DNA from 4 places in the Bacillus sp. 37MA genome. Region 1 is predicted to be linked to each of the others. Evidence: riboswitches for the same ligand, from Rfam matches in the RefSeq annotation. Region 1 holds a riboswitch; each other region holds the start of a gene.
The links. A riboswitch is a leader RNA that binds a small molecule or an ion and turns the genes downstream of it on or off. The one in region 1 is predicted to bind S-adenosylmethionine.
Positions count from the first base shown of each region.

Region 2: it holds a riboswitch for S-adenosylmethionine, as region 1 does, so the genes downstream of both, metK (methionine adenosyltransferase) here and metE (5-methyltetrahydropteroyltriglutamate--homocysteine S-methyltransferase) in region 1, are expected to answer to the same signal.
Region 3: it holds a riboswitch for S-adenosylmethionine, as region 1 does, so the genes downstream of both, A3M5_RS0113670 (methionine ABC transporter ATP-binding protein) here and metE (5-methyltetrahydropteroyltriglutamate--homocysteine S-methyltransferase) in region 1, are expected to answer to the same signal.
Region 4: it holds a riboswitch for S-adenosylmethionine, as region 1 does, so the genes downstream of both, A3M5_RS0102500 (methionine biosynthesis PLP-dependent protein) here and metE (5-methyltetrahydropteroyltriglutamate--homocysteine S-methyltransferase) in region 1, are expected to answer to the same signal.

Region 1 is NZ_KB889752.1:3,640,261-3,647,935, forward strand. It holds gene A3M5_RS0120050 (TetR/AcrR family transcriptional regulator) at 1-380, opposite strand, end outside; gene argJ (bifunctional glutamate N-acetyltransferase/amino-acid acetyltransferase ArgJ) at 467-1,615, opposite strand; gene A3M5_RS0120060 (N-acetyltransferase) at 1,783-2,241, shown strand; gene A3M5_RS0120065 (alpha-amylase) at 2,369-3,841, shown strand; SAM riboswitch class I at 3,900-4,003, shown strand; cobalamin riboswitch at 4,049-4,237, shown strand; gene metE (5-methyltetrahydropteroyltriglutamate--homocysteine S-methyltransferase) at 4,406-6,667, shown strand; gene A3M5_RS0120075 (DMT family transporter) at 6,751-7,062, opposite strand; gene A3M5_RS0120080 (DMT family transporter) at 7,062-7,418, opposite strand; gene A3M5_RS23360 (sigma-54 interaction domain-containing protein) at 7,658-7,675, shown strand, end outside.
Region 2 is NZ_KB889752.1:2,335,060-2,342,734, forward strand. It holds gene A3M5_RS0112910 (gamma carbonic anhydrase) at 1-357, shown strand, start outside; gene metK (methionine adenosyltransferase) at 513-1,709, opposite strand; SAM riboswitch class I at 1,830-1,940, opposite strand; gene pckA (phosphoenolpyruvate carboxykinase (ATP)) at 2,271-3,854, shown strand; gene A3M5_RS0112925 (DUF2584 domain-containing protein) at 3,893-4,135, opposite strand; gene A3M5_RS0112930 (alpha/beta hydrolase family protein) at 4,135-4,902, opposite strand; gene ytkD (RNA deprotection pyrophosphohydrolase) at 4,899-5,372, opposite strand; gene A3M5_RS0112940 (hypothetical protein) at 5,407-5,715, opposite strand; gene A3M5_RS0112945 (DUF6154 family protein) at 5,838-6,080, shown strand; gene A3M5_RS0112950 (Dps family protein) at 6,143-6,583, opposite strand; gene ytzI (YtzI protein) at 6,695-6,841, shown strand; gene yidD (membrane protein insertion efficiency factor YidD) at 6,838-7,077, shown strand; gene A3M5_RS0112965 (LemA family protein) at 7,074-7,532, opposite strand.
Region 3 is NZ_KB889752.1:2,447,826-2,455,500, reverse strand. It holds gene A3M5_RS0113705 (acyl-CoA dehydrogenase FadE) at 1-845, shown strand, start outside; gene A3M5_RS0113700 (ArsR/SmtB family transcription factor) at 885-1,208, opposite strand; gene A3M5_RS0113695 (SulP family inorganic anion transporter) at 1,198-2,955, opposite strand; gene A3M5_RS0113690 (arsenate reductase family protein) at 3,081-3,431, shown strand; gene gcvH (glycine cleavage system protein GcvH) at 3,503-3,886, shown strand; gene A3M5_RS0113680 (hypothetical protein) at 3,981-4,337, shown strand; gene A3M5_RS0113675 (thioredoxin family protein) at 4,340-4,648, shown strand; SAM riboswitch class I at 4,725-4,829, shown strand; gene A3M5_RS0113670 (methionine ABC transporter ATP-binding protein) at 4,903-5,928, shown strand; gene A3M5_RS0113665 (methionine ABC transporter permease) at 5,921-6,589, shown strand; gene A3M5_RS0113660 (MetQ/NlpA family ABC transporter substrate-binding protein) at 6,619-7,470, shown strand.
Region 4 is NZ_KB889752.1:459,772-467,446, reverse strand. It holds gene A3M5_RS0102520 (efflux RND transporter permease subunit) at 1-547, opposite strand, end outside; gene A3M5_RS0102515 (peptide chain release factor 3) at 748-2,319, opposite strand; gene A3M5_RS0102510 (GlsB/YeaQ/YmgE family stress response membrane protein) at 2,698-2,949, shown strand; gene metC (cystathionine beta-lyase) at 2,992-4,143, opposite strand; gene A3M5_RS0102500 (methionine biosynthesis PLP-dependent protein) at 4,148-5,248, opposite strand; SAM riboswitch class I at 5,311-5,417, opposite strand; gene A3M5_RS0102495 (substrate-binding domain-containing protein) at 5,476-5,763, opposite strand; gene A3M5_RS0102490 (hypothetical protein) at 5,938-6,213, shown strand; gene A3M5_RS0102485 (diacylglycerol/lipid kinase family protein) at 6,249-7,160, opposite strand; gene A3M5_RS0102480 (FixH family protein) at 7,197-7,675, opposite strand, start outside.

The DNA.
Region 1 (7,675 bases):
CCTTCTTGCAAAATTCCTCTTGATTTTTCTTCCAATGCATCTAAATAATCATAAAACCGTTTTAAAATATCCTCTTTTAAATGATCTGGCGGGAAAAAAGAACTCGTAATTAAAAAGCGAAATAAAGCATCATTAGCGTACCGTTTTACATAATTGTTGAGAAATTCAAAAAGCGAAGAGTATTCATGTAAAATACGCCATTCAGCTGCAAAAGCATCGTCAATAAGTGTTGAAAACAAATGTTCTTTGCTCTTAAAATGAGCATAAATAGACGGTTTTTTAATTCCAACTTGTTCACTGATTTGTGCAAGTGATGTTCCCGCATATCCATGTTCCGCAAATAGAGCTGCCGCTTCTATTTTAATCTTATCAGCACTCAAAAAAACACCTTCCTACCGTTCGTTAGTTTTAACATAGCACCATTTGTTAAAAAAAGCAAATAAAAAACCGCATAATGCGGTTTTTTTTAAGTAGTATATTCACCATTAATTTTCACATAATCATACGACAAATCACAGCCCCATACGGTCGAAGTTCCTGGGCCGTCGCCGAGTGAAATTCGGATTAACACTTCATTGTTTTTTAAATACTCTTCCAATTCAGCACGTTTATCTTCCGTAGGTGCTCCGTCTTTAAACACGTAAACATCCGCAAATGAAACAGACACAGCTTCTGTATTCACTTTGTCTGTCGAGTTGCCGATCGTCGACATAATGCGGCCCCAGTTCGGATCTTCACCGAAAATCGCTGTTTTCACAAGCGGTGAATTAATAATTGATTTGCCAATTTTTTTCGCTATAACGTCATCATCGGCCCCAGTCACTTGCACTTCAACTAATTTCGTTGCGCCTTCACCATCGCGTGCAATTTCTTTCGCAAGATCGATGCATAGATCTGTTAAAACAGACTCAAATTCCACGAGGTCTACGTCTCCAGCGAGTCCATTCGCCATGATTACAACGGTATCACTCGTGCTCGTATCGCCATCGACTGATACGCTATTAAACGAAACATCGACTGCACGCTTCAGCATTTTTTGCAAATGAGTGGGTTCAATTGCGGCATCGGTCAAAATATAGCTGAGCATCGTCGCCATATTCGGTTCAATCATGCCAGATCCTTTTGCCATCGCGGAAATGGTTATACCGCCAACTTGTCTCGTGCGAAATTTCGGATATGTATCCGTCGTCATAATCGCTTTAGCTGACTGTTCAAGCCCATCTTCAGTCAACTGATTTTTCAGCCCAGGAATGGCTGTCAATATTTTCTCAACCGGGAGCGGTACACCGATGATCCCTGTTGAAGAAGGGAGGACGTCATTTGAATGAATGGCCAGTTCTTGTGCAACAGCTGCCGTTACTTTTCGCGCATCTTCAAGCCCTTTTTTACCCGTTGCCACGTTGGCATTTTTGCTGTTGACAGCAATCGCCTGCAAATATCCATCCGCGACACTTTCTTTGCCGATTACAATCGGTGCCCCGCAAAACTGATTTTTTGTGAACATAGCAGCTGCTGAAGCCCGAACATCTGAAAATAAAATTGTAAAATCAAGTGTATTATCTTTAATGCCCGCATTGACCGAGCACGATTTAAAGCCTTTTGGAAAGGTATTCAAATAAAATCCTCCTAGTAACAATATAGTGGTTTTATTATACAACGTAACATTGATATACGGGAAGAGTATTTGAATATTTATTCAAATAAAATGAATAACAGTCTTGACATATGTGAGAAAGTGAGTAAAATATAAAGATAACATAAGGAAAGAAAGGGTGAGAAATCATGATCGAAGTACGCAAAGCGGTGCTGGCTGACGTGGAGCAAGTATTTGAACTCGTGAATCAATATGCAAATGAAGGGCTGATGCTGCCACGAACGTATGAGTCGCTCGTGTTGAATTTACAGGCGATATTTGTCGCGGAAGAGGAGGGTGAGATCCTCGGAATCGCTAGCCTTGCGATACTTGGCCATGATCTCGCCGAAATTCGTTCGCTCGGTGTAACGGAAAAAGCAAAAGGACGCGGCATTGGAAAAATGCTCGTCAAACGAGTTGTCGAAGAAACGAAAAAAATCGGTATACCAAAACTTATTTCGCTTACGTATCAAGTTGTCTTTTTTGAAAAATGCGGTTTTGAAATCATTCAAAAAACAGAAATGCCGCAAAAAGTATGGACGGATTGCATTCATTGTCCGAAGTTTCCAAGCTGTGATGAAATTGCGATGGCAATTAAAACAGCATAGTAACTAAGAACGGTTGTCTCACATTTGAGACAGCCTATTTTTTTTTGTAGGCCGGTCGTTTTTTTTTGAAAATCGGGTATAAGTAAAGTTAGACAGTTTTCATATGCAGATGACAGGAGAGAAGAAAATGGAACGTAATCGTACAATGATGCAGTTTTTTGAATGGCAGCTGCCAGCGGATCAAAAGCATTGGAGGCGCCTTAAGGAACGAGCAAAGGAATTAAAAGAAGCAGGCATTGGTGCTGTATGGGTGCCGCCTGTAACAAAAGGGCAGTCTGACAAAGATACCGGATACGGTGTGTACGATTTTTATGATCTCGGTGAATTTGATCAAAAAGGAACAATTGCAACGAAATACGGAAGGAAAGAAGAGCTTGAACAGGCAATTAAAGCATGTCACGATGAAGGTATACTTGTGTACATCGACGTTGTCATGAACCATAAAGCAGGTGCGGATGACAAAGAAACATTCAAAGTCATTGAAGTGGATCAGAAAGACCGGAAAAAAATTATTTCAGAAAAGCCATTTGATATTGAAGGCTGGACGAAATTTACGTTTCCCGGACGAAAAGGCAAATATTCTGATTTTGAATGGACTTTTGAACATTTTAACGGCACGGATTATAATGCAAAAGAAGACCGGACCGGTATTTTTCGCATTGAAGGCGAGCATAAAAAGTGGAATGAAAATGTCGATGATGAATTTGGCAATTATGACTACTTAATGTTTGCGAACATTGATTATAACCACCCGAAAGTGCGTGAAGAAATGATCCGATGGGGTAAGTGGATGGCTAAAACGCTTAATTGTGACGGCTACCGCTTGGATGCCATTAAACATATTGATTATGAATTTATTGATCAATTTACGAAAGAAGTACAGGATGAGCGAGGCAAGGATTTCTTTTTCGTCGGCGAGTTTTGGGTACCAGAACTGGATGATTGTGAACATATGATTAAAGAAGCAGACGGCCGTATTCATTTGTTTGACGTACCGCTTAAATATAATCTATACGGTGCCTCACAGCAAGGTGCTAAGTATGATTTGCGGGAAATATTCAAGGGAACGATCGTTGAAACCTATCCTCAAAACGCGGTCACATTCGTTGATAACCATGATACGCAGCCGAATGAATCGTTGGAATCCTTTTTAGCCGACTGGTTTAAACAAAGCGCTTATGCACTGACACTGCTTCGTAAAGATGGCTACCCATGTGTATTTTATGGGGATTACTATGGTATTGGCGGCGAGAAACCGATCAAAGGTAAAAAAGAAGCGATCGATCCATTATTATATAGTCGATTACATAAAGCATATGGGGATCAAGAAGACTATTTTGACCATCCAAATACAATCGGCTGGGTGCGGCGCGGCGTTGAAGAAATCGAACGTTCAGGCTGCGCTGTTGTCATTAATAACAGCGAGGAAGGCGGTCAAAAAAGAATGTTTGTCGGTGAAGAACGTGCCGGAGAAAAATGGGTTGATTTCGTGAAAACGCGTGAAGACATTATTGAAATTGATGAAGGTGGCTGGGCAACATTCCCGGTTAATGCAGGCGGCGTTTCTGTCTGGGGACTACCAGAGAAAGATGTCGAATAAAGTTGACACAAAAAAAAGTGCATGATAGAATCTTCGTAATCATTAAAAAGAATATATACTCTTATAAAGAGCGGCGGAGGGACTGGCCCTATGAAGCCCGGCAACCATCAGAAATGAAAGGTGCTAATTCCAGCAAAGCATGATCGCTTTGGGAAATGAGAGGTTTATGATGAAATAAACTTCCTGTTTTCGAGTAGGAAGTTTTTTAATTTAATACAAGCATATGGTGAAATGCAGCAGTTCAGCATTTCTTAAAAGGGAAGTCCGGTGAAAGTCCGGTACGGTCGCGCCACTGTAATGGGGAGTTTTTCATAAAACCACTGTTTCATTTGAAATGGGAAGGAATGAAAAACGCTGAACCAGAGTCAGGAGACCTGCCATATGTACGCACTTTTTATGCTCTACGCGTTATAGAGAGGAGTGGTCGAAAATGATGAATGCCGCGATGTATGATGATCTCAATCCCGGTTGATTTATATTCTGCTCTCTTTCTGTTACAGAAAGAGAGCTTTTTTATGGAAATCACCATAATTTGAGGGAAATCATCTTACAGGAGTGAAGAAAATGAACAGTTATTTAACGTCAGTATCGGGATACCCGCGCATTGGAGAAAAAAGAGAATGGAAACGGTCTATTGAAAAATACTGGTCCGGTGAAACGAAACAAACGGATTTTTTGCAGGAAATGAAAGAACTTCGCCTTGGCTATTTACGCATCCAGAAAGAAAAAGGAATCGACATGATTCCGGTCGGAGACTTTAGTTTTTATGATCATGTCCTTGATACGGCTTCGATGTTTGGCCTTGTACCGGAACGTTTTGAATACGATGGAGGCAGTGTATCGCTTGATCTATATTTTCAAATGGCACGCGGGTCAAAACAAGCTGTAGCTATGGAAATGACCAAATGGTTTAATACAAACTATCACTATATCGTTCCGGAATTAAACAAATGCACGCCATTGCTTGTGCATAATCGTCCGCTTGACCTGTTTTTAGAAGCAAAAAATGAAGCGGGTATTACAGGGAAGCCTGTGGTCATTAGCCCGTTCACATTTGTGAAGCTAGGAAAGGGCTATACGCCAGAAGAATTTGGATCCACTGTTTATGCGCTGCTGCCGCATTATGAAACGGTCATTCGTGAGTTAAGTGAAGCAGGTGCTGATTGGATTCAAATTGACGATCCATCGCTACAATTCACGCTGACAGAAGAAGAAAAAGAAATTGTTACAAATGTATACGATGCTCTTTCAAAAGCGAAAGGAACGAGTCGCCTTCTTATTCAGACGTATTTTGATTCAATCGATGACTACACGTTTGTCACGTCACTTCCAGTTGACGGGTTCGGGCTTGATTTTGTTCATGATCGGGGAGAAAATGCATCAAGCATTGAAGAAAAGGGGTTTCCGGAAGAAAAAGTTCTTTTTGCCGGTGTGATTAACGGACGAAATATTTGGAGAGCGGATGTGCGTGAACAGTGGGAGCTGCTAAAATCACTTACAGCCCATACGAGTGAAGAACGTCTAATCATACAGCCATCATGCAGCCTTTTGCACGTGCCGGTTACGACAGAATCGGAAGCGAAAATGCCTGAATTTCTAAAAGAGGGACTCGCGTTTGCGAACGAAAAGCTGGATGAACTTCAATTATTGCAATCAGCGCTTCGTGAAAAAGAATTGCTGAATTATGTAGCACCTGTTATTCCAGGAAGAGATAGTGTTCACGTTCAAAAAGAAGTGAAGCAAGCGGAACTTGATACAGGAGACAGGTCACGTCCATTTGCTGAACGACAAGTATTACAGCGTGAAAAGTTCCAGCTGCCTTTATTACCGACAACGACGATTGGAAGTTTCCCACAAACAACAGAAGTAAGGAAAAAACGTCAGCAATGGCGTAAAAATGAACTATCAGCAGCTGATTATGCGTCGTTTATCAAACAGGAAATGAAAAAGTGGATTGACATTCAAGAAAAGCTGGATCTCGATGTTCTCGTTCACGGTGAATTTGAACGGACGGACATGGTTGAATTTTTTGGTGAAAAGCTGAAAGGTTTTTATTTTACACAGTTTGCCTGGGTGCAGTCGTACGGCTCGCGTTGTGTAAAGCCGCCGGTTATTTACGGGGATGTTGATTTTATTAATGAGCTGACAGTAAAAGAAACCGTATATGCACAGTCTTTGACAAGCCGTCCTGTAAAAGGAATGCTGACAGGGCCGGTGACGATTTTTAACTGGTCATTCGTTCGTGAAGATGTGCCAAAGGCGACCGTGATGAATCAAATTGCGCTTGCTCTTCGGAAAGAAGTAAAAGCACTTGAAACACAGGGCATCCATATGATTCAAGTGGATGAACCGGCGATCCGAGAAGGGCTTCCGTTGAAAAAACGAAATGAGCAAGAGTATCTTAATTACGCGGTCAAGGCATTTAAGTTATCTGTCTCAACGGTGGAGCCAGACACGCAAATTCACACGCATATGTGCTATTCTGATTTTGAAAAGATCATTGACAGCATTTCTGCGATGGATGCGGACGTTATTTCAATTGAAACGTCAAGAAGCCATGGCGAGTTGATCAGCGCATTTGAAAGCTACCATTATGATAAAGAAATCGGGCTTGGTGTCTATGACATTCACAGTCCGCGGGTGCCGATGAAAGAAGAAATAATTCAAAACATCAGTCGTGCGTTACGCGTACTTGATCCGAAGCAATTTTGGGTCAATCCGGATTGTGGACTGAAGACACGTAAAGAAGAAGAAACAATCGCTGCCTTAAAGGTGATGGTCGAAGCGGCAAAAGAAGTGCGTGAACAAATAAAAGCCAGCGTTTAATGAAAAAGGTTCCTGCATTCGCAGGAACCTTTTAGCCTGCAGACAAAAGCTTCATTTTGAAAGCGATTGTCTGTAGTTTCCTTTTAAGCGGTTAATTTTAAGCCAACGGCAGAGATTAAAATAACGGCAATGCATAGTATTCTTGTCCAATCTCTTGATTCACCAAATAAACACATTCCTAGTACGGCAGAACCAACGGTGCCAATACCTGTCCAAATCGCATAAGCCATTCCCATCGGGATTTCTTTCATTGCATAAGATAACATCAGAAAGCTCAACCCAAAGGAAAGAATCATGTAATAAAGAGCATACTTTTGTTTTTCGCCTAACTTTTTAACATTTAATACTCCTATTACTTCAAAACATCCTGCTGCTACTAATGCTAACCAAGACACTAGGCAACCTCCTCCTGTTTTTTAAATTCTGATGAGTCTTCCCTACTGCTTAACACTTTCAATCCGACAACGCCACCTAGCAGCGTAGCAATAAGCAAAATTTTAACCGGACTAAAAGGTTCTCCAAACACGACCATTTCAACTAAAACGGTACCAGCTGTTCCTATTCCAGCAAAAACTGCATACAGTGTCCCTACTGGTAAACTTCTTGAAGCAATCGTTAGCAAAAAGAAACTAACAGTGATAGTAATAACTGTCATCAACAATTCGAAAGCGTTACTCGAATGCTTTAAACCAGAGACCCACAAAATCTCTAACGCTCCTCCTAAAAAGACAAATAGCCAATTTCGGTTCATCTTATTTCCCCTTTCTTTTAATTAAATTGAATTCATGTTTTCTTAAATAAGGCTTTCCCTATTCAGAATATTCCCCCTTATAAAACTATTACTTTATATATAATGCAAGTTTTGTGCCAAAACCTCCCCCTATAAAACAGTGCTAGATTAATTACAAAAATTCATTTTTGTAATTTTAATTCAATAGTAAAATCGCTATACTAGCCTTAATCGTATTTATAAATAAGGAGATGCAGAAAATGAAGAAAAATTACTCT
Region 2 (7,675 bases), 1.3 Mb from region 1:
AATCGAGTCAACGTTCAAGACAATTCCGTCCTGCATCAAAGTCCAAACAACCCGCTCGTATTAGAAGATCATGTGACGATCGGCCACCAAGTTCTTTTACATAGCTGCAAAATTAGAAAAGGTGCACTCATCGGCATGGGGTCCATCATTTTAGATAATGCTGAAATTGGTGAAGGTGCGTTCATTGGTGCCGGCAGCCTCGTTCCGCCTGGCAAAATCATCCCACCGAACACAATGGCATTCGGGCGTCCCGCTAAAGTCATTCGCGATGTTACTGAAGAGGACCGGAAAGATATGGAACGAATCGTCCGCGAGTATGCGGAAAAAGGACAATATTATAAATCCATTCAAAAATGATGTACAAGATATGCTAACAAAAGTATGGAAATGAACGTTGCGTTTTTAACCTGTGATCCGATCATTTATTGGTAGATCCCATCAGCTGTCATAAAAGCATACCATCATAAAAAAAAGACTGCCTGAAAGTCAAATAACTTTCAGGCAGCTTTTTATTATTTTGCTTCTGATTTCAAAAGCTCAGCTTTGTCCGTACGTTCCCATGGAAGATCCACGTCCGTACGCCCAAAGTGGCCGTATGCCGCTGTTTGACGATAAATAGGACGGCGCAGATCAAGCATGTTAATAATTCCTGCTGGACGAAGGTCGAAGTTTTTGCGAATTAGGTCAACAAGAACTTCTTCTGACACTGTACCTGTTTCAAATGTGTCAACAGCAATCGATACCGGCTGTGCTACACCGATTGCGTATGCAAGCTGAACTTCACATTTATCCGCAAGACCCCCAGCCACAATATTTTTTGCCACGTAACGAGCTGCATAGGCCGCAGAACGGTCTACTTTCGTCGGATCTTTACCAGAGAATGCCCCACCGCCATGACGAGCATATCCGCCATACGTATCAACGATGATTTTGCGGCCTGTTAAACCTGCATCCCCCTGTGGTCCGCCGATCACAAAGCGGCCTGTCGGGTTAATGAAAAATTTCGTTTCACTGTCGATCAATTCAGCCGGTACGACTTCATTAATGACATGTTCGCGAACTTCTTTTTGAATTTGCTCAAGTGTAATTTCTGGATGATGTTGAGTTGAAATAACGATTGTATCCACACGAACCGGCTGACCATGTTCATCGTATTCAACCGTTACTTGCGTTTTACCATCCGGACGAAGGTATTCAAGCACTTCATCTTTACGTACCTGTGTCAGACGACGTGCAAGTTTATGTGCGAGTGAAATGGGCAGCGGCATTAATTCCGCTGTTTCATTGCATGCGTAACCGAACATTAAGCCTTGGTCACCGGCACCGATTTCGTCGATTTCTTTATCCGTCATCTGGCCTTCACGTGCTTCGAGTGCTACGTTTACACCGGCTGCAATATCGGGTGACTGTTCATCAATCGATGTCAATACACCAGCTGTTTCGTAGTCAAATCCATATTTTGCACGTACATACCCAATTTCTTTTATCGTTTCACGAACGATTTTTGGAATATCCACATAAGATGAAGTGGTAATTTCCCCGGCAACGAGTACGAGCCCCGTTGTGACAGATGTTTCCGCTGCTACTCGGGCATTCGGGTCTTTGTCAAGAATCGCATCAAGTATCGCATCGGAAATTTGATCACAGATTTTATCCGGATGTCCTTCTGTTACAGATTCTGATGTAAACAGGCGACGCTGTTTTGTCATGAAAAAATTCCTCCTTTAAATCAGTATGGGTACGGTACTCATATTCCCCCGATGATCCGGAAAATAAAAAAACTCTCCCGGCATAGAGAGAGGAAAGGTTGTTTTTACTCGGGCCTTTCACTCTTATCGTCCAAGGTTGATCCTTGCTCAGGTTTAGCACCTTTTCCGCGTTTTATACGGCAGGTTGCTGGGTTTCACAGGGCCTGTCCCTCCACCGGCTCAGGATAAGAGTATCCGTTCAAGTGTCAATGTTACGAAAGATCATTCATCATGTCAACCGATTTTCCTTAGAAAAAAAGATAAGTTATATGTGCAGCATCATTTGTCGCAGATGAACGGTCAGTAAATTCCCATTGAATCGGACGGAAGAGAAACTTTATATGATCCAATATCACCCTTTCTTATTAATATAGTACACTGATTAAACCCCAAAAACCAAAAAAATTCATTAAAATATAAAAATCTCTTTAATTAGTATAGATTATTAATATTAATGTGTTATACTAATTTCATCTTAATCACAACACATATAAAAATTTCGAAAAGGATGGTTGTACAAATATGAACTCTCTAACTGTTTCCAGCGAAATCGTCGAGCTGCTGAAAGGCTCAAATGTATTACAACAGCCTTCTGTACCTGTACTCGTAGAAAAGGTACTCAAACGCGCTGAAGGTATTTTAACCGCATCCGGTGCGGTTTGCGCCGAAACAGGCAAATATACAGGACGCTCTCCAAAAGACAAATTTACCGTCAAAGAAGCGGCCGTAAAGGATAAAATCGATTGGGGCTCGAACCAACCGATCTCTGAAGAAAAGTTTAATAACTTGTACGATAAAGTCCTACGCCATTTAAAAGAAAAAGATGAACTGTTCGTTTTCAATGGCTTTGCCGGTGCAGATCATAAACATCGCCTGCCCATTCAGGTCATCAATGAATACGCGTGGCACAACCTGTTTGCTCACCAATTGTTCATCCGTCCGACAGAAGAAGAGCTCCGCTCGCATGAAGCGGGATTCACGGTTTTATCTGCTCCGACGTTCCAGGCTGATCCTCTTGTGGATGGCACTAATTCTGAAACGTTCATCATTATTTCATTTGAACAACGCGTCGTGTTAATCGGTGGAACAGAATATGCTGGAGAAATGAAAAAATCGATCTTCTCCGTGATGAACTACCTTTTGCCAGAAAACAACGTATTGTCCATGCACTGCTCGGCAAATGTCGGCTACGAAGGTGATGTCGCCCTGTTCTTTGGTCTTTCCGGCACAGGCAAAACGACGCTTTCTGCTGACCCGAACCGACGCTTGATTGGGGATGATGAGCATGGCTGGTCTGCAAACGGTGTGTTCAATATTGAAGGTGGCTGCTATGCAAAAACAATTGGCTTGACACGTGAAAAAGAACCGCAAATTTACGATGCGATCCGTTTCGGCTCTGTTCTCGAAAACGTTATCCTTGATCATGATACACGCATTCCAGATTACGCTGATAACTCGTTAACTGAAAATACGCGTGCGGCTTACCCGATTCAATCAATTGAGAATATTATTGATCCAAGCATCGCGGGTCACCCACATACAATTATCTTTTTAACAGCTGATGCATTCGGCGTTTTGCCTCCAATCAGCAAGTTATCAAAAGAGCAGGCTATGTACCATTTCTTGAGTGGATACACATCAAAACTTGCCGGTACAGAACGCGGCATTACAAGCCCGGAAGCTACATTCTCAACATGCTTTGGCTCACCGTTCCTTCCGCTTCCTGCAACCGTGTACGCAGAAATGCTTGGCAAAAAAATTGACGAGCATAACGTGCAGGTATTCCTTGTGAACACAGGCTGGACAGCCGGCGAATACGGGACAGGACAACGTATGAAGCTTTCATACACACGTGCGATGATTCAAGCAGCACTTGAAGGAGAACTAAATAACGTTGAAACATACACAACAAAAGTATTCGGTCTCAATATTCCAGTTCAAGTACCAGGCGTGCCTGATGATGTATTAATTCCACGTAAATCATGGGCTGATCAGGAAGCGTTCATGGTCAAAGCACAGGAACTTTCTGCTAAATTCCGTGCTAATTTCAAAAAATTCACCGGTGTTCCTTCTGACATCGAAGTACTTGGCGGACCTAAAATGTAAATATGAAAACCCTCCTGTTCGTCAGGAGGGTTTTCATATTAATTCGTTGATTTTAATGATACAAGTGTATACGTAATGGTTGTCGTATCATTTTGCCACTCCACTTTTTCAATAATTGCTATCCCGCTTTGCTCACTGTCTTTCACTTTGTATACGGCAATCGGAATGCCTATTGGATACAGACGGTAGCCGTTCTTTGTTAATACAAATCTGTTTTCTTCTTCTCTCGTTTCATTTCCTTTCGTGACAATCATTGTGTTTAATTCCATTGGCATGCCCATCATACATTCCCCTTCCCTTTTTCTTTCATCCATACTGCAATTTTCCCGACAATTTTGCGATTTACAGCAGGTGGTATGTAATGATCATACTCGTTAAAATATAATATATCTGCCTTATCCAACTTTTTCTCAAGACGATATGCATGTTCTACGGATACGTTGTCATCAAGCCTCCCGTGAATAATGAACACAGGAGCTGTTATCATCGCTGCTTCGTTTAACGGCGTACGCCAATCATATTGCTCAGGTACTTTATTCGGACTGCCGCCTATGACACGTTTCATCATCCTACGCATATCGCTTCGTTCTTTATAGGTGAGGATCATATCTGATACGCCGCCCCATGTCACTAGTGATGAAACTGGCCTGTAAATGGCCGTTAATATCGCCATAACCCCTCCTCTTGAAAACCCGAATACGTGAACACGTCCATTTCTTACACGTTCATTGTCTTGTAACAAGTCAAACCCAGAAAATGCATCTTCCCGATCCTCCCCGGCAAAATCTTCATTTCCTTCACCACCACGGTTGCCTCGGTAAAATGGTGCGAAGACAATAAATCCTTCCGCTGCAAACTCCGCAATACGGGCCGGACGCACCATACCAACACTTTTGATGCCACCGCGCAAGTACAAGAGACCATCATGCTGTTCGTCGTCCAAAGGCTCCGCTAGAAACCCTTTGACGCGTAGTCCACCTGATTTATATACGACTGTATACAGACGTACATGTGGATTTGGCGATGGATAAGGCGTACGCTCTATCATAAAAGTCCTTTCCTTTCCAGCTCATGAAACGAGCAGGCAATTACATCGTCTTTCATTAAAAATGAATAAGATTCTTGGAAACGCACGTGTAATAAATCGCCCGTTTCATTGTATGGACCATCCGTTTCCAAATAATCCTCTTTCTTTTCTATATCCGTTACACGTGCAAAAAAAACCGCTTTTAGAAACGGTTTTTCTGGAACGTGTACACAATACTCACCTATAAAGTGCAATTCGGCAACATGGGCACCAGTTTCTTCCCATATTTCCCGACGCGCTGCCTCTTCCAACGTTTCATCTTGTTCCTTTTTTCCACCTGGAAATTCAAGACCACGCTTCCGATGTTTCGTTAACAGCCACCCCTCCATATACCGACAAATAACAAAGACATGCGTCGGTGACTCCCTGAAAGCACCGCGCTCAAATGTCATATTTACAGAAAATCCATTTTTGTCTATAAAAGTATGCACCCATGACCCCTCATCTCTGCTTCATATCACTCTATTATACTTCATTACGCAGCTTTTTTATATGTGTACGAGCATCCTCGTCACCGAGTTCGTACAATTTATCATACACCTCCATCATTCTGTTATCGTATTGATCATTGTCTTTGTCCATATGATACGGAATATACGGTACATGTGCCCGCCAGAACGTGCGAGAATCTGCTCCATTCATTTCGTTAAACAATTCACGTAAACCTTGAATTTCTTTTTCATTTGCAAAAATACGAAAGTTCCATGGTGAAACATCCGATCTTGACTGAATTTCACCGTTTGCCATCTGTATATAATAGGCCTGTTTTTCCATATGAATCCCTCCTTTTCCCGTAGAATGCCCGTTAAAACTTTTTTCATCCACTGAAAAAAGTTGGAATATGATAGCGTTTTCATGTATAACTATATATATATTCTATTTAAGGAGGGACAGGGATGAATTTCGTGGATGAGCTGTTCGAATTGTACCGAGGAAGGCTGCAGGGGACGGAAGATGATCTTGATATGATTACGCTGACGGTACTTGGTGAAATGTCTGAAGCGGATATTTTGAAAGTCATTCAAGATATGCCACAAGAAGAACTGGCCTGGCTGTTCCGTGTTTATTTGCACGAAGGCTTGAAAGAAAAGTTTAATCAGGATCAAATACCTGTACGGAAAAACAGCCAGTTTCATTAATACATACAAAAGAAGGAAGAAACCTAACAAAAATCGAGCCTTGAGTAGGCTCGATTTTTGTCTTATTTTCCGAGAAATGATTTAAGCATCCAAATATGCTGCTCAAGGCTTTGATGAATAGCAAGAAGCATATCACCTGTTGTTTCATCGCCTACTTCATCGGCAAGACCCATCGCTTCTTTCAATTCAGCTGTCATGGTTGAAAAGTCATCGATAATCGATTTCACCATTTCTTCCGCCGACTCTTTTCCTTCCGCTTCTTTTACCGTTGCCTTATCAAGTGATTCTCTAAGTGTCGCAATCGGCTTACCGTCAAGAGCAAGAAGGCGTTCAGCCAGCTCATCAATGTGAAGGCTTGCTTCAGTGTAAAGCTCTTCAAACTTTGCATGCAGTGTAAAGAATTGATGTCCTTTTACATACCAGTGATAATTGTGAAGCTTCGTGTATAAAATAGTCCAGTTTGCAATTTGCTTGTTTACGCTGCTTGTTAATTTCTTTGCCATAAAAAAAAATACCTCCAAATATGTAATTAATCTTGATATTATATTACTTCCCTCTCTGTTCAAAAGTAAACATAATCGTGATAAACTAGAGAAGTAAAGGGGGGTGTTTTTTTGACAACTATTATCATTATTTCCGTCATTATCGTTCTCATTATACTTGTCTTATCGGTTCTGACAATTAATAAAGGCTATGATCATAAACATACGATCGATCCACCTGCTAGCGAAAAGCAGGAAGAAACGCGTGAGACAAAGTGAAAAAGTTGTTTCTCAGTTTAATCCATTTTTATCAAAAAGGCATCTCACCGCTTAAGCCGCCAACGTGTCGCTTTTATCCGACATGCTCTCATTACGGATATGAAGCCATACAAAAACACGGCACATTAAAAGGCGGATTGATGACCATCATCCGCCTTTGTAAATGTCACCCGTTTCATTCAGGCGGCGTTGATTACGTACCTGATCAATGGCCGAGGAGAAAATCGGACTGCTAGATGGCAGAAATATCCGATTTTTCCGACCCGGTGAGCAGTTCCTTTTTTTCAAATCCGAACAGCAAAGCAGTCATATTTGCTGGAAAACGACTGATTTCATCGTTCAGTTGCCCGGCAAGTTCATTATAATGACTGCATGCATTCGGCATTTGCTCGATCATTTCATTCACTTGCGCATGAAGGCGAATATACATCGAGGACGTTCGAAGACGTGGACACTTCACAGCAGATGCCGTCATTCTGTCATAAAAGGTGTCGAGCTGTCCACATACTCGCAGCTTTTCTTCCACTGTCATCTTTGCAAACGTGTCGCGAATAGTCATTATTTCAGCCAGCATTCCCTGCTCATTTAAATCATATGCCGCCACGATTTCCGCCCACTTCCCATACAAGTTGACACAAACTGCCATGAACCGATCCACGTCTTGAAACGATCGATCTGTTTTTTTTTGCAAACCATTAAGTCTCCTATGGGTCATGACAAACAGAAGAAGAGTGGGACCGGCCCCCGCACAAATGATCCACAATCCGTTTTCCAATGCTCCACCTCTTTCCTGCTTTATCCCCACATTAATGGGCAGTAAAACTTCGCAAAAAA
Region 3 (7,675 bases), 1.2 Mb from region 1:
AAGTATATGCAGCAGAAAGCGCCATTTACCGTACTGTTGGCTACTTTGAAGAGCAGATGGGCGCATTGTCTGAAGAAGAACGAAAAGACGGAAAGAAGGTTGCATTGTCGATTGCCGAATATGCGATTGAGTGTTCACTTTGTAAATTTTTCGGAACGGAAGTGCTCGATTACGTTGTGGATGAAGGGGTCCAAATTCATGGCGGCTACGGCTTTATGGAAGAATACGAAATTTCAAGAATGTACCGTGATGCACGCATTAACCGTATTTTTGAAGGAACCAATGAAATTAACCGCTTGCTTGTGCCGGGTACATTTGTGAAAAAAGCGTTCAAGGGTGAGCTTCCATTGTTTGAAAAGGCACAGGCGCTGCAAGATGAACTGATGATGCTTATGCCGGAAGAGGTGGATGACACGGTGCTTGCACAGGAAAAAATGCTCGTGAAAAATGCGAAGAAAATAGCGCTTCTTGCGGCGGGATTAGCCGTTCAAAAATATGGTAAAGCGCTCGAAGTTGAACAGGAAGTACTCGTCAACATCGCCGACCTCGTAAACTTAGTGTACGCAATGGAATCAGCCGTCCTTCGTACAGAGAAAGCGATTGAAAAGTTTGGCGAAAAGAAAAGCAACCAGAAAGTATTGTATACGCAAATTTTCTGCCAGGAAGCATTTAACGAAATTGAAGCGCACGCAAAAGAAACACTTGTTGCGATCGAGTCTGGCGACAGCTTGCGTATCATGATGTCGGCTTTACGAAAACTAGGCCGCCACACGCCAGTTAACGTCATCGTCAAAAAAAGGGAAGCGGCAGACAAATTAAGCGATGCGTTGAAATATGTCGTCTAACATGAGAAAAGACAGCCAGGTATCATTTGGGCTGTCTTTTCATTCTTTCATCTGATCAAGCATCGAAATTGTATCAACAAGGTGATTGTTAAAAATCTGCTTCGCAACAGATAGCAGTTCAACAATCATTGGATCACGAAGCGAATAAATGACTCGGGTTCCATCTTTTGTGCCTGTCACAATGTTTTTTCCGCGCAAAATGGTCAACTGTTGAGAAACAGTGGAACCTTCACTGCCAGCGAGGCTTTGAAGTTCATTGACGCTTTTATCACCTTCAGCTAGCAGCTCAAGAATTTTAATCCTCAATGGATGAGCAAGCGCTTTAAAAAAATCCGCTTTAAATTGTTGCATATCAAGATTCAATCTTTATTTCCTCCTTCTCACAAATAGGTTGTTGTCCCTTAGAAAAGGCTTCACACTCTCTAAAGGCAAAATGTCGGCAGCCGAGGCATTTATCTTTATTTAAATGTAACAGAGCGGCGTTGATCGCGTCACCTGTATGAGTGAAAAAATGATCTTCACCCATCGATTCGTATAAGCCTGTTTTCTTTAATACGCTTTCAGGCTGAGGATTTAATCCGGATATGAAAACTGTTCTATGTTTTGAAAAGCTTTTGACAATACTGGATAAGTGCGCTTCTCCGGTCGTATCCATAAAAGGCACTTTCCCCATTCGAAGCAGCAGCACCTCTGGTTTATAATTGACGGTCTTCATGATCGATTGTTGAAACGTTTGCACTGCTCCAAAAAAAAGCGGTCCTTGGATATTGTATATACTAATTTGCGGGCAATCGTGCGAATCGGTCACGACATGGCTTGCCACTTTCTCATGTTTGTCGAGAGGATTAGGCAACGCTTTTTCTACCACCATTGTATCACTCATTCGTTTCGTAAAGATGATGACAGCGAGAAGCAGACCGACTTCGACCGCAACAGTTAAATCCATAAAGACGGTTAATAAAAACGTGACGACTAATACGAGTGAATCTTCTGTTCTCGTTTTGACTAAATGAATAAAAACGTGCCGCTCACTCATATTCCAGGCTACGATCATTAAAATAGGTGCCATGCTTGCTAATGGAATTTTTGATGCGTATGGTGCGAAAAGCAATAAAATGATTAAAACAACGAGTCCGTGCACAATACCGGACACGGGTGAAACAGCCCCATTTTTAATATTGGTTGCTGTTCTCGCAATGGCGCCTGTCGCCGGGATACCGCCGAACAAAGACGTCACCATGTTGGCAATGCCTTGTCCAACCAATTCCCTGTTGCTGTTGTGTTTGCTATTTGTCATCCTATCTGCCACGACAGCCGATAAAAGCGACTCAATGGCGCCGAGGATCGCAATGACAAAAGCAGGTCGAATCATTTGCTGCATCTTTTCAAACGTGATCTCTGGCATATGAAATCGGGGAAGTGTGCCGGAAATGTTGCCATATGTCGAACCGATAGTAGCCACTTCACCTGGATATAGAAACGTGGCCAGCAATGTGGAAAAAACAAGGGCAATGAGTGGTCCCGGTATTTTCGGAAATACCTTTGGTGTATAAATGACGGTTAGTAAACAAATAACAGCTGTTAGGATGCTATATCCGTTCACAGTATGAATATTTAGTACGGCTTCTTTCATATTATCAATGAACGCCTCGTGTTTTTCGACGCCAGTCAAACCGAGAAAATTCGGAATTTGCCCGGTGAAGATAATAATGGCGATCCCAGATGTGAAGCCGATTGTGACCGGACGTGGGATAAAGGTAATGAGCGCGCCTAATTTAAAGAGCCCCATTAAGAATAAAAGAATCCCAGCTAAAAAACCGGCAATTAATAAATTTTCAAACCCGTATGTCATGACGATGCTGAATAAAATAGGGATAAAGGCACCAGTCGGTCCGCCAATTTGAAAGCGGGAGCCGCCGAACAATGAAATAAGGATGCCGGCGACGATGGTCGTATAAATGCCGTATTCAGGATTCACACCTGATGCAATCGCAAACGCCATCCCTAAAGGAATAGCAATAATCCCGACAACGAGCCCTGATAAAAGGTCTTTTTGAAATGTTTGTAGTGAGTACGGTTTATATCTGCCGGTAAAAAACCATTGACGCATATGAATCACCCTCTTAATATCTATATATTTGATTATTTGAATATATATAAGGTATGCTTCTTTTTTTAGATTGTCAAAGGGTTTTTGCAAAAGTTGTCGAATTTCATTCAGTTGAGGTGAAAAATATGAAATTTTATTGGTATCCGAAATGCGGAACGTGTCGCAATGCGAAAAAGTGGCTTGATGAGAAAGGTGTTACGTACGAAGCGATTCATATTGTCGAAGCACCGCCTTCAAAAGAAGAGTTGAAACGGGCATATGAAAAAAGCGGACTACCACTGAAGAAATTTTTCAATACAAGCGGGCAAAAATACCGTGAGCTTGGATTGAAGGATAAAGTAACCTCTGCATCTGATGACGAACTACTCCATATTCTTGCGTCAGACGGTATGCTGATCAAACGTCCACTCGCGATTGGCGATGAAACGGTAACGGTTGGTTTTAAAGAAGATGAATATAATGCGAAGTGGCAATGATGATCTTGCATTCTGTCTGATGAATCAGTAAAGTGTAGAGTATACTTATTTTAATCTGGAGGTATAAACAAATGAATGTGCCTAAAGAGCTGCGTTATTCTGAAGAACATGAATGGGTGAAACAAGAAGAGGGGAACGTGCGCATCGGCATTACTGATTTTGCGCAATCTGAACTAGGTGATATTGTATTTGTTGAGCTGCCAGCTGTTGGTGATGAAATTAAGGTTGACGAGCCGTTCGGAAGCGTAGAATCCGTTAAAACAGTTTCAGAGTTGTACGCACCGATCAGCGGAAAAGTTATTGAAATCAACGAAGAACTTGAAGACAGTCCTGAGTTCGTAAATGAATCTGCTTACGATAAAGCATGGATGATTTTAATTGAGCCGTCTGATGCGTCACAAATTGACAAATTGATGACAGCAGCGCAGTACGAAGAAAGAGTAAAAGAAGAGTAATTGCCGGGCCGGTCCATTGCCGGTCTTTTTTACTTTGCTTTTTTCCCGGAAACGAGTGAAAATAGAGTTAACAACGTGCAGCGGGGTGATGGTGATGATTCTGGAAAAAGCAATTATCGTCGAAGGGTTATCCGATCGTAAACGAGTGGCTGAAATTGTGAAAGAACCGGTAGACATCATTTGTACGAATGGGACGATTGGCATATCGCGTCTAGATGAACTTGTAGATGAATTGTTCGAGCGGGATGTGTACATTTTAGTCGATGCAGATGCATCGGGTGAAAAGCTGCGCCGTCAGTTTAAACGTGAGTTGCCTCATGCCCGTCATCTCTATATTGACCGTAGATATAAAGAAGTCGCCTCTGTCCCTCATCGCGATCTTGCGTCTGTTTTAATGGCGGCGAATATCGATGTACGCGGGGAGTTTTTAGAGAAAGAAGGATTGCCATAACAATGAAAACAGTTCAATCAATTTACGATTTTTTAGCCGCCCCCAAAGCGGCTTTATATGTGTACACGCCGATGTGCGGCACATGCCAAGTAGCCGGCAGAATGCTTGATATTGTTGAAGCGATGAACATTGATTTGCCGCTTGAGCGGATTGATTTAAATTATCATGAAGACATTGCCCGCGAATTTGCGATTGAAAGCGTTCCTTGTTTACTTTTAATGTCAGAAGGAAAACTTAAAAAGAAAATTTACGCTTTTCAGTCAGTTCCCTATATATATGAAGAAATAATGTCTCATTTTCAAATAGGATAAAAATGTAAAAAATATACATTTTTGCTGTTGACATAACTGTCATTCCGGTGGTAGAATCCATTCATATTCATAATAACTCTTATCAAGAGAGGCTGAGGGATGTGCCCGATGAAGCCCGGCAACCATCTTTTTTAGAAAAGGTGCCAAATCACACAAAGCAATGTGCTTCGAGAGATGAGAGAAAGGGAACTTTACGCACTGCCTTTCTGTTATTATCCGCAGACAGGCTTTTTTTGTGAAAAGGAGTTAACAACATGATTTTAATTGAACAGGTAAAGAAAATATTTCAAACAAAAAATGGCCCCGTTACGGCCGTTGACGATATAAATCTTTCCATTTTAGAAGGCGAGATTTTCGGTATGATCGGCTATAGCGGCGCAGGTAAAAGTACGCTTATCCGCATGTTGAACGGCCTTGAGGCACCGACGGAAGGATCTGTAACCGTTGCAGGGCGGACGGTATCAAAAATTAAAGGCGGCGAATTACGGAAAGCGCGCCAAGAAATCGGTATGATTTTTCAACACTTCAATTTACTTTGGTCTCGCACAGTGCGCGAAAATATTGCGTTTCCGCTTGAAATTGCGGGCGTGTCAAAAGCGGAACGGGACAAACGTGTGAATGAATTGATCGAGCTTGTCGGTCTTGATGGACGCGGGGACTCCTATCCTTCGCAATTGTCAGGCGGCCAGAAGCAGCGTGTAGGTATCGCTCGGGCACTCGCAAATAACCCGAAAGTATTATTATGTGATGAAGCAACATCGGCGCTTGACCCACAGACGACGGATTCCATCTTAGAATTACTCGTCGATATTAATGAACGCCTCGGGCTGACAATCGTGCTTATTACACATGAAATGCACGTTATCCGCAAAATTTGTCATCGTGTTGCGGTAATGGAAGCAGGTAAAATCGTTGAAATGGGCCCGGTGCTTGATGTATTCCGCCGCCCTGAACAGTTAATTACAAAACGATTTGTCCAGCAGGTGACGGAGCCGGAAGAGTCGAAAGAAACAGTCCGTCATTTAGTAGAGGCACACCCAGATGGAAAAATTGTTAAATTGACGTTCGTCGGTGTATCGACTGAACAGCCGGTCATTACAGAAATTATTCGACGCTTTGATGTCGCGGTCAACATTTTGCAAGGGAAAATTTCACAGACGCAAAATGGTGCATACGGAACATTGTTCGTCCATTTAACCGGTAATGCTTCTGAAGTCGACAAAGCAGTGGCGTTTTTAGATGCGCAGCAAGTAGATTCGGAGGTTATTATGTATGATTGAACAATGGTTTCCAAATGTAGACTGGGACAAAATGTGGGAAGCGACACTTCAGACGCTTTATATGACGAGCATTTCTGTCGTTATCACATTCGTTCTCGGCCTTTTGCTCGGCTTATTGCTCTTTTTAACATCGAAAGGACAGCTGTGGGAAAATAAAGCGGTCTATGGCATCACGGCGGTTATTGTCAATGTCTTCCGCTCAATTCCATTTATCATTTTAATCGTCCTGCTCATTCCGTTTACGAAAGCGATTATCGGCACGATTATCGGTGAAAATGCGGCGTTGCCGGCACTTATTATCGGAGCGGCCCCATTTTATGCACGCATGGTTGAAATTGCGCTGCGTGAAATTGATAAAGGTGTGATTGAAGCGGCAAGAGCAATGGGGGCATCCACAAGTACGATTATTCGAAAAGTGCTCATCCCAGAATCGTTGCCAGCACTCGTTTCAGGACTCACCGTCACAGCGATTGCCCTTGTGGGTTACACAGCGATGGCGGGTGTCATTGGGGCAGGAGGACTAGGAAATCTCGCCTTTTTAGACGGATTCCAGCGTAGCCGTAATGATGTGACACTGATGGCGACAATCGTTATACTCATTATTGTGTTTATCATTCAGTTTATCGGGGACACGTTCACACGAAAACTGGATAAACGATAAGATAAAATATTTTCAGGAGGAATGACATGATGAAAAAATGGCTTCTCGGGTTTTTAACAGCCGCGATCGTGCTTGCTTTGGCAGCATGCGGAGGTGGGGAAGAATCAACAGATAAAGAAAAAGCAGATTCTGGTACATCAGAAGAGGACAAAACAATTGTTGTAGCGGCAAGTCCCGTACCTCATGCAGTTATTTTAGAAGAGGCAAAAGCTGCATTAAAGGAAAAAGGATATACACTTGAAGTAGAAACATTTCAAGACTACGTTTTGCCGAATAAAGTGTTAGATGAAGGAGAAGTGGATGCGAACTACTTCCAACACGTTCCTTACCTTGAAGTTCAAAAAAAAGAACATGGCTATGATTTTGTGAACGCTGGGGGTATCCATGTTGAACCTATTGGCGTTTATTCTAAAAAATACAAAAGTTTAAAAGAACTTCCAGATGGAGCGAAAATTATTTTAAGTTCATCTGTTGCGGATCATGGACGTGTTTTGGCTCTTTTTGAAGAAGCAGGATTAATTACATTGAAAGACGGTGTGGTGAAAGAATCAGCGACACTCGATGATATTGCTGAAAACAAAAAGAATTTGAAATTCGACTATGATTATGAACCTGCTTTGCTTCCACAAATTTATAATAACGATGAAGGTGATGCCGTCATGATTAACTCAAACTATGCGGTAGATGCCGGCTTGAACCCACTCGAAGATGCAATTGCTCTTGAAGGAAAAGACTCACCATACGCAAATATTATCGCTGTACGTGCCGGCGATGAAGACAAAGAAAAAATTAAAGCACTTGTTGATGTTCTTCACTCTCAAGAAATTGAAGACTTTATGTTGGAAGAGTGGGGCGGGGCATTCGTACCGGTCAACAAATAAAACGTTAGAAACGTCTGGCTGCGAGCCAGGCGTTTTTTATGCTAAATTTTCAAATAATTGCGAATTCAAGAGGATATCGTTTATATTTTGCGAATGAGGAAATATAGAAGAGTATGCTGGACCTCACAACATGTGAGAGAGACTGAGCCGGGCTCACGGCTTTTGCGTGTCTTACCTGCACACTGTTATTATAAATACCGGAGGA
Region 4 (7,675 bases), 3.2 Mb from region 1:
CAACAACCACCTCATCAGCTGTGATGCCGGTCACGCTAATGTTTGCTATCCCATCAACAGATGAGAGATCTTTCTGGAGCTGTTCAGAAAGCTGCTCTATATCGACCTTTTCCTCTTCTGCCTGTAGTGACAGCTGAATAATCGGAAACTGTGACGGATCAAATTTCAAAAACTGCGGCTCACCGGCGCCTGTCGGCATTGGCGTCTGGCCGATTCGCTGCAGGACATCGTTTTGAACATCATCAATGTTTGTGCTCCATGAAAATTCAAGCAAAATAAAGTTGGAGCCTTCCTGTGATGTCGATGTAATCGTATCAATTCCTGGAAGCGTCGATAAACTGGCTTCGAGCGGCTTCGTGACTTTCTCCGACACTTCTTCCGGTCCTGCTCCGTCATATGTTGTCACGACAACCGCAATGGGCGGGTTCAAATCTGGAATGAGTTTCAATGGAATACGCATCAATGACACGATGCCTAGAATGATCACTAAAAACATTAAAACCGTCGTAAAAACCGGCCGATCAATGGAGAATTTACTGATTTTCAATCTTTTTCCCCCTCTGCGGTTTGCACTGCTGTCTTTTAACTATACCTAATATTTCCTCACGTTAACAAATTCAAACGTGTCTGGCTCCACAATAAAACCGACCTGTTAAGGAACAGATCGGTTTTATTTCGATATCGTCTAGCCAGTGTATCTATACAAAATCGTCAATAGTGGACTGGCTAAGCAAATGACGTTTCACTTTATCCTATTAAATTGTACAGACGGATGTTTTCGTGTTTATCCTGGAACCAGCGCAGCGCAAAATCATTTTCGAATAAAAAGACGAGTTTGCCTGCACGATCGCGAACGAGCGTGCTTCTCGATGATGACATGGAATCTTTAATGTCTTCTTCATTTTCTATCCAGCGTGCAATTTTCGATCCGATTGGTTCCATCCGTACTGCCGAATTGTATTCACCTAGCATGCGGTGTTCGAACACTTCAAACTGAAGCTGGCCGACCGCACCGAGAATGTATTCTTCTGTACGAACCGTTTTGTATAATTGTATGGCACCTTCTTGAACGAGCTGATCGATTCCCTTATGGAAACTTTTTTGTTTCATCACATTTTTAGCGGCTACTTTCACGAACAATTCCGGTGTAAACTGAGGCAATTTTTCATATTGAAAAATCGGTTTACCACTAGTGATCGTATCACCAATCTGATAATTACCTGTGTCATACAACCCAATGATGTCGCCACTTACTGCTTCATTGACCGTACTCCGGTCATCCGCAAGAAATTGTGTGGACTGGGATACTTTCGTCGTTTTTCCCGTCCGTGCAAGTGTCACAGCCATCCCACGCTCAAATTTGCCTGAGCAAATACGTAAAAAGGCAATCCGGTCACGATGAGCTGGATTCATATTTGCCTGTATTTTAAAAATAAAGCCCGAAAATTGTTCATTTAACGGATCAATTTCACCGATGTCGGCTGTACGCGGCTGTGGCGCCGGCGCAAATTGCAAATACGTTTCTAAAAACGTCTGCACGCCAAAGTTTGTCAAGGCGCTGCCGAAAAATACGGGTGACAATTCACCGGAATCAATTTTTCCCCGTGAAAAATCATTTCCTGCTTCATTAAGCAGCATAATATCGTCCATTGCTTCTATATAATGGGATGTTTGTTTAATCGGATGATCTTCGGCAATATGTCCCTCTTCATCAAGCGATAAAAAACGATCGGCTTCTTCTGTCCGGAACTGTTCGACCCGTTTGTTATAGCGATCATAAATGCCGAAAAACTCTTTTCCCATCCCGATCGGCCAGTTCATTGGATACGACTGAATGCCGAGAACTTCTTCTAATTCTTCTAACAGTTCAAGCGGCATTTTCCCCTGACGGTCAAGCTTGTTAATGAATGTGAATATCGGAATGCCTCGCATACGGCATACTTTAAATAATTTTAATGTCTGTGCTTCAATTCCTTTCGCCGCATCGACAATCATGACCGCACTATCTACAGCCATAAGCGTTCGGTACGTATCTTCACTGAAGTCTTGATGCCCTGGTGTATCCAAAATATTGACATTAAAATCTTTATATGCAAACTGCATAACAGATGATGTAACTGAAATACCACGTTGCTTTTCAATTTCCATCCAGTCAGATGTCGCAAATTTCCCTGACTTTTTTCCTTTCACCGTTCCCGCATCTCGAATTGCGCCTCCAAATAAAAGCAGCTTTTCGGTCATAGTCGTTTTCCCAGCATCCGGATGAGAGATAATCGCAAATGTCCGTCTTGATAATACGTCTTCTTTAAATGATGTCATACTCTTTCTTCCTTTCCATTCTTACACATTTATAGTCTGTCAATTCAGATAACATATATAGTAAGTGTTTTTACTTTTTACGTCTTTTTCAAACAGTTCAATAGCCGACGGATTTAATTATAAACTAGACAGATGTTTTGTGTAACTAAAAATTAAGGAGTGGCCTTGTTGACGTATGTATGGGGATTATTCGACATATGTATCGTTCTTGAAATCGACTTTCTTTTTTCAACGAATGGATATCATAATTAATTGGCCGTTTATTTTTTTAAATATTCAGAATATATTTTCATTGACTTTTTTGGTTTTTTATTTAGGATAGCGGGAATACATAAACCAACACAGTATTACAATTTAAATTTTTAGGAGGAAAAAATCATGGGCTTTATTATGTTCTTAATCGTCGGTGGAATCATTGGCTGGCTTGCAGGACTTATTCTAGGTAAAGACATTCCGGGTGGAATCATTGGCAATATCATTGCAGGTATTATCGGCGCATGGATTGGTGGCGCACTCTTCGGCAATATGGGTCCAGACATTGGTGGTATGGCGATTATTCCAGCTTTAATCGGTGCGGTTATTCTCGTTGCTATCGTAAGCTTCATCCTTAAAAGAATGCGTCATGCCTAATCACAAAAAAGTGTCACTCCGCTCAGGCGGGTGACACTTTTTTTATGTTAATGTTTGAAATGCTTGGTCAAAGTCACGGATTAAATCATCCGGCGATTCAAGACCTACTGACAAACGAAGAAGACCGTCTGTTATGCCACGTTTATTCCGTTCTTCTGGCGGCATCGCGGCGTGAGACATTTTTGGCGGATACGATAAAATTGATTCAACCGCACCAAGACTTACGGCAAAAACCGGAATCTTTACATTGGCGCTAAACTGACGAACAGCGTCTTCATTTTCAAGTTCAAATGATAAAACAGCGCCTCCCCCTGATGCCTGGCGGAAATGTATAGAATGACCTGGATGAGCAGCCAGACCTGGATAATACACATTTTTCACGCGCGGATGCGAAGCTAAATAATTTGCTATTTCAGCCGCACCTTTTTGTGATTGTTCTAGCCGGACAGACAATGTTTTTAATCCACGCAGTACGAGCCAGCAGTCCTGTACTCCTAATACGGCACCAAATGAGTTTTGAAGCGCATAAACCTTTGATGCGATGTTTTCATCCTTTGCGACAGCAAGACCTGCTAACACATCGCTATGGCCCGATAAGAACTTCGTTGCACTGTGTAAAACAAGGTCGACTCCGAATTCGATTGGACGCTGCAATACAGGCGTTAAAAACGTGTTATCAAGGAATGTTAGACAGTCATTTGCTTTCGCAAGTTTGACGATCCCTTCAATGTCGGTCACTTTTAAAAGAGGATTGGACGGTGTTTCCATGTAAATAACTTTCGTATTTGGCTGAATCGCTTTCGCAACTGCATCGAGATCCGTCATATCAACGAATGTATGTTCAATACCGAATCGTGTCAATACCGCTGTTACCATGCGGAATGTGCCGCCGTATACGTCTTCTGTTACGACGACATGATCTCCTTTAGATAATAGAAGAAACGCGGTTGAAATCGCCGCCATGCCGGATGCAAACGCAAATCCGCGTACGCCTCCTTCTAGTTCCGCAATCGCCGCTTCAAGTGTTTCACGCGTCGGATTTCCAGACCGGCTGTAATCGTACTGGCCAAATGAATCAAAATCGGATTGGTGAAAGGTTGATGCGTGCTGAATCGGTACACTAACTGCCCCTGTATGCGGATCAAATTTATGGCTGTTATGAAGCAATTTTGTTTGAAATGTATAGTCGCTCATCTAATCATCCTTTCATCTTTTCAAATGCTTGCGTTAAATCCCCCATCAAATCTTCCACGTGCTCAATACCGATTGAGAAACGCAGAAGCTTATTACAGATACCATTTGCGATTCGTACATCTTCAGGAATATCCATATGTGTCTGCGTCGCAGGATACGTAATGAAGCTTTCTACGCCCCCAAGGCTTTCCGCAAATGAAATTAACTTCATATTTCGCAAAAATGTATTGACCCATTCTTCCGATTTTAAACGAAATGAAAGCATCCCACCTTGTCCGGGATATAACACATCTAAAATATCATCGTGTGTTTCTAAAAACGCAGCGATTTTTTGCCCATTTTCCGTGTGCTGCTTCATACGCAGGCTGAGCGTTTTCATCCCGCGGGCAAGCAGCCAGGAATCAAACGGTGACAGCACCGCACCAATCGCATTTTGAAATTCAAATACTTTTGCCGAGAGCTCTTCTCCTTTTACTGCGATAAGTCCAGCAAGTACATCATTGTGACCGCCTAGATATTTCGTCGCGCTATGGAGAACGATGTCAGCCCCTTGCTCGATCGGACGCTGCAGCACCGGTGTATAAAACGTATTATCAACAATTAAAATTAAGTTATGTTCTTTTGCAAAAGAAGCAACTGAAGCAATATCTGTTTCCTTCATTAATGGATTCGTTGGTGTTTCTAAGAAAATGGCTTTCGTTTTATTTGAAACGTGCTTTTTCGTTTTAGTCAAATCCTCAAAGCTGTCGTATGTAAATGCCAGGCCGAACTTTTTCCATCCTTTTTCAAACAGACGGTATGTGCCGCCATACAGATCAGCTGAAACGAGAAATTCATCACCCGGCTCAAATAAAGATAGCAGCGTATGAATGGCTGCCATGCCAGATGAAAAAGCAAAACCTGCATCCGCTCCTTCCAGGTCTGCAATCGCTTTTTCAACGACTTCACGTGTCGGATTGCCAGTACGTACATAATCGTACCCCGTTGACATACCGATCCCTTCGTGACGGTACGCTGTAGAAAAATAAACAGGCGGATTAATTGTACCTGTTGGATTATTTGTCCGGTTGCCAATTTGCGCTAATTTCGTTTCAATATTTGTCATCACTATCGCTCCTTTTCATAAAAAAACAAGCCTTCATGGAAGAAGGCTTGTTTTTACACTTCTTCTCATCTCCCGGACGGTGTCGGTCCGCTGGATTTAGCACCTTTGCCCTGCGAGGCCGGTTGCTGAAGCATCATCGGGCCAGTCCCTCCGCTTCTCTTGATAAGGTATGTTTAATTAGTCTTATTTTTTAAATGTACAGGAAAATGAGCTCAATGACAACCTTTTTATTGTATAAATTGTTTGTCAATCAATGCAGCAAATTCCTTTACCACTTCTTCATTAATATCTGCTGTATACGTAATCCGTTTCCATGCGCTGTCAACGATATCTACAGGCAGTTCCTGTTTCGTCGTTTCTTTAATATCTGCAATCGTTAACGTTTTTGTTTCATCCGGGTTACTATTAATAAAGTCAATCGCTTTTTCATGGACACTAACAATTGATTGAACAAGCTCAGGGTTTTTCTCTATTTTATACGTGTTATACTTTGAAATTGTCAACAGCTGTGACAATATCGAATAAAAAACTCATCTTTCTCAATTCTTTATGTATAAACAAAAGTTTACAGCATATAAATATGGAGATTATAAATTTTCTTTAATTAAATATTAATCTTTTGTAAATTTTATGTTAAGATATATACATAAGTATTGACAAATGGATTGGAGGAAGGAGTGTCATGTGTTATGACAGTAGCTGAATTTTTTGGAGGAGTCGAATATTCTGTTACACAATTTGCTGTGCAGCTTACGAAAGAAACAGAGGAGAAAATCGCAAAGCGCGAATTGTTTTACAAAGATCAGATTACCCGCTACATTGATCACCGCGCAACATTATTCATCCAATCATTACCCCTCACTTTGGCCGTCTCAGCGGTAATGAAAAAAGAAATAAAAACACATGTTCTTTTTAAGCTGAAACCGGTTATGAACCGTCATATCGTATTCCAGGTAGTAAACTAAAAAAGAGACGCTTCGCAAATTGCGAAGCGTCTCTTTCATGTTGTTAAAATAAGATGGAGTGCTTTTGCATGAACAGTAACTTGAACCGGGGTTGTACCGATCTGTTCCCCATCGACCATAATGGAAATCGGTCTATCAGTATCGATTTTCACGACTTTCCCTTTTTTATAGGTAACACCCTGCTTCAAAACAGGGGTACCACGCAATAGTGCCGGGAACAGCTGAAAGAGAATATTTCTCCGCTTCACTGTATGAAGCATCGTTACATCTAATACACCGTCTATCGGGTGTGCATACGGACAAATAACGAGTCCCCCGCCGTAAGATGATGTGTTTCCGCAGGCAAGTAGCCACGTTTCATCTGATACGAACTTGTCATTGTCAATCATGATTGTGCTTTTAAATGGTTTAAATAACAGTGACGATAAAATCGTTCCGATCATATAAGTAAATGAACCGGCCCCTATCTTATTAAACCACTTTTTATAAAATGCTCTATTTATACGCTCCGCAATATCTGCGTCAAGTCCTGCTCCTGCGACCGTTAATCCATAGCTCGTATTCACTTTCATTACATCAATCTGTTTTCGTTTGCGGGCGGTAAGCAACTGATCTACAAATTGACCTGGATGATCCGTTAAACCGAAAATGCGGGCGATATCATTTCCTGAACCTGCTGGTAAAACAGCGATCGCTGTATCCGTATAGACAACATCCTGCAAAATAGCATTGACTGTTCCATCACCGCCAATGACCACTACGGCTTTTACTTTAACTTCCTGCATTTTTTGCCAGACAAATTCACGTGCCGATGCTTCCGAACCGCCGATCAGTGCATCGTACTGGACGTGCTTCTTTTTTAAGTGCCGTTCCACTTTTGTCCAAAGTGACCGGGCGTTCCCACTTCCTGATGATGGGTTGACAATAATAAGGTAAATATGGACCACTCACTTCTTTATGACAAGTATGACTTGAGTTGTTTATTATTTCACATCCACTTGATGCTCTTCATGTTCATGTAGTCCTTCGTCATTTTCAACATGAACTTTCACGGTGAACGCACCTGCTTCTGTAAATGTGTAGGCAGCTGTATATTCGCCTGGACTCGTTTCTTCCGCATCAGCCCATGTATGTTTTTCAGTATTGCTGTTGTTCCAAATCTCATAGCGGACTTGGGCTTTTTCCAATGGAGCTCCTTCATTTTCCAAATGGGCTGTTAGAATCGTTTCTTTTTCAGCTTCCACACCGTCAGGCTCCATAAAATGCATAGAAAAGCCTGTCTCACTTTCTCCATGTTCATGCTCATGAAGCTCTTTTTCTTCCTGAATAGCTTCATCATGAGCAGCACCCGTTCCAACCGTAACGGACTTTTTCGGCATCGTGTGAAGCCCTCTTGCTGTTACGTGCACTTGCACTGTAAAAACACCATCACGGTCAAATGTCGTTTCCGCTTCATACGTAC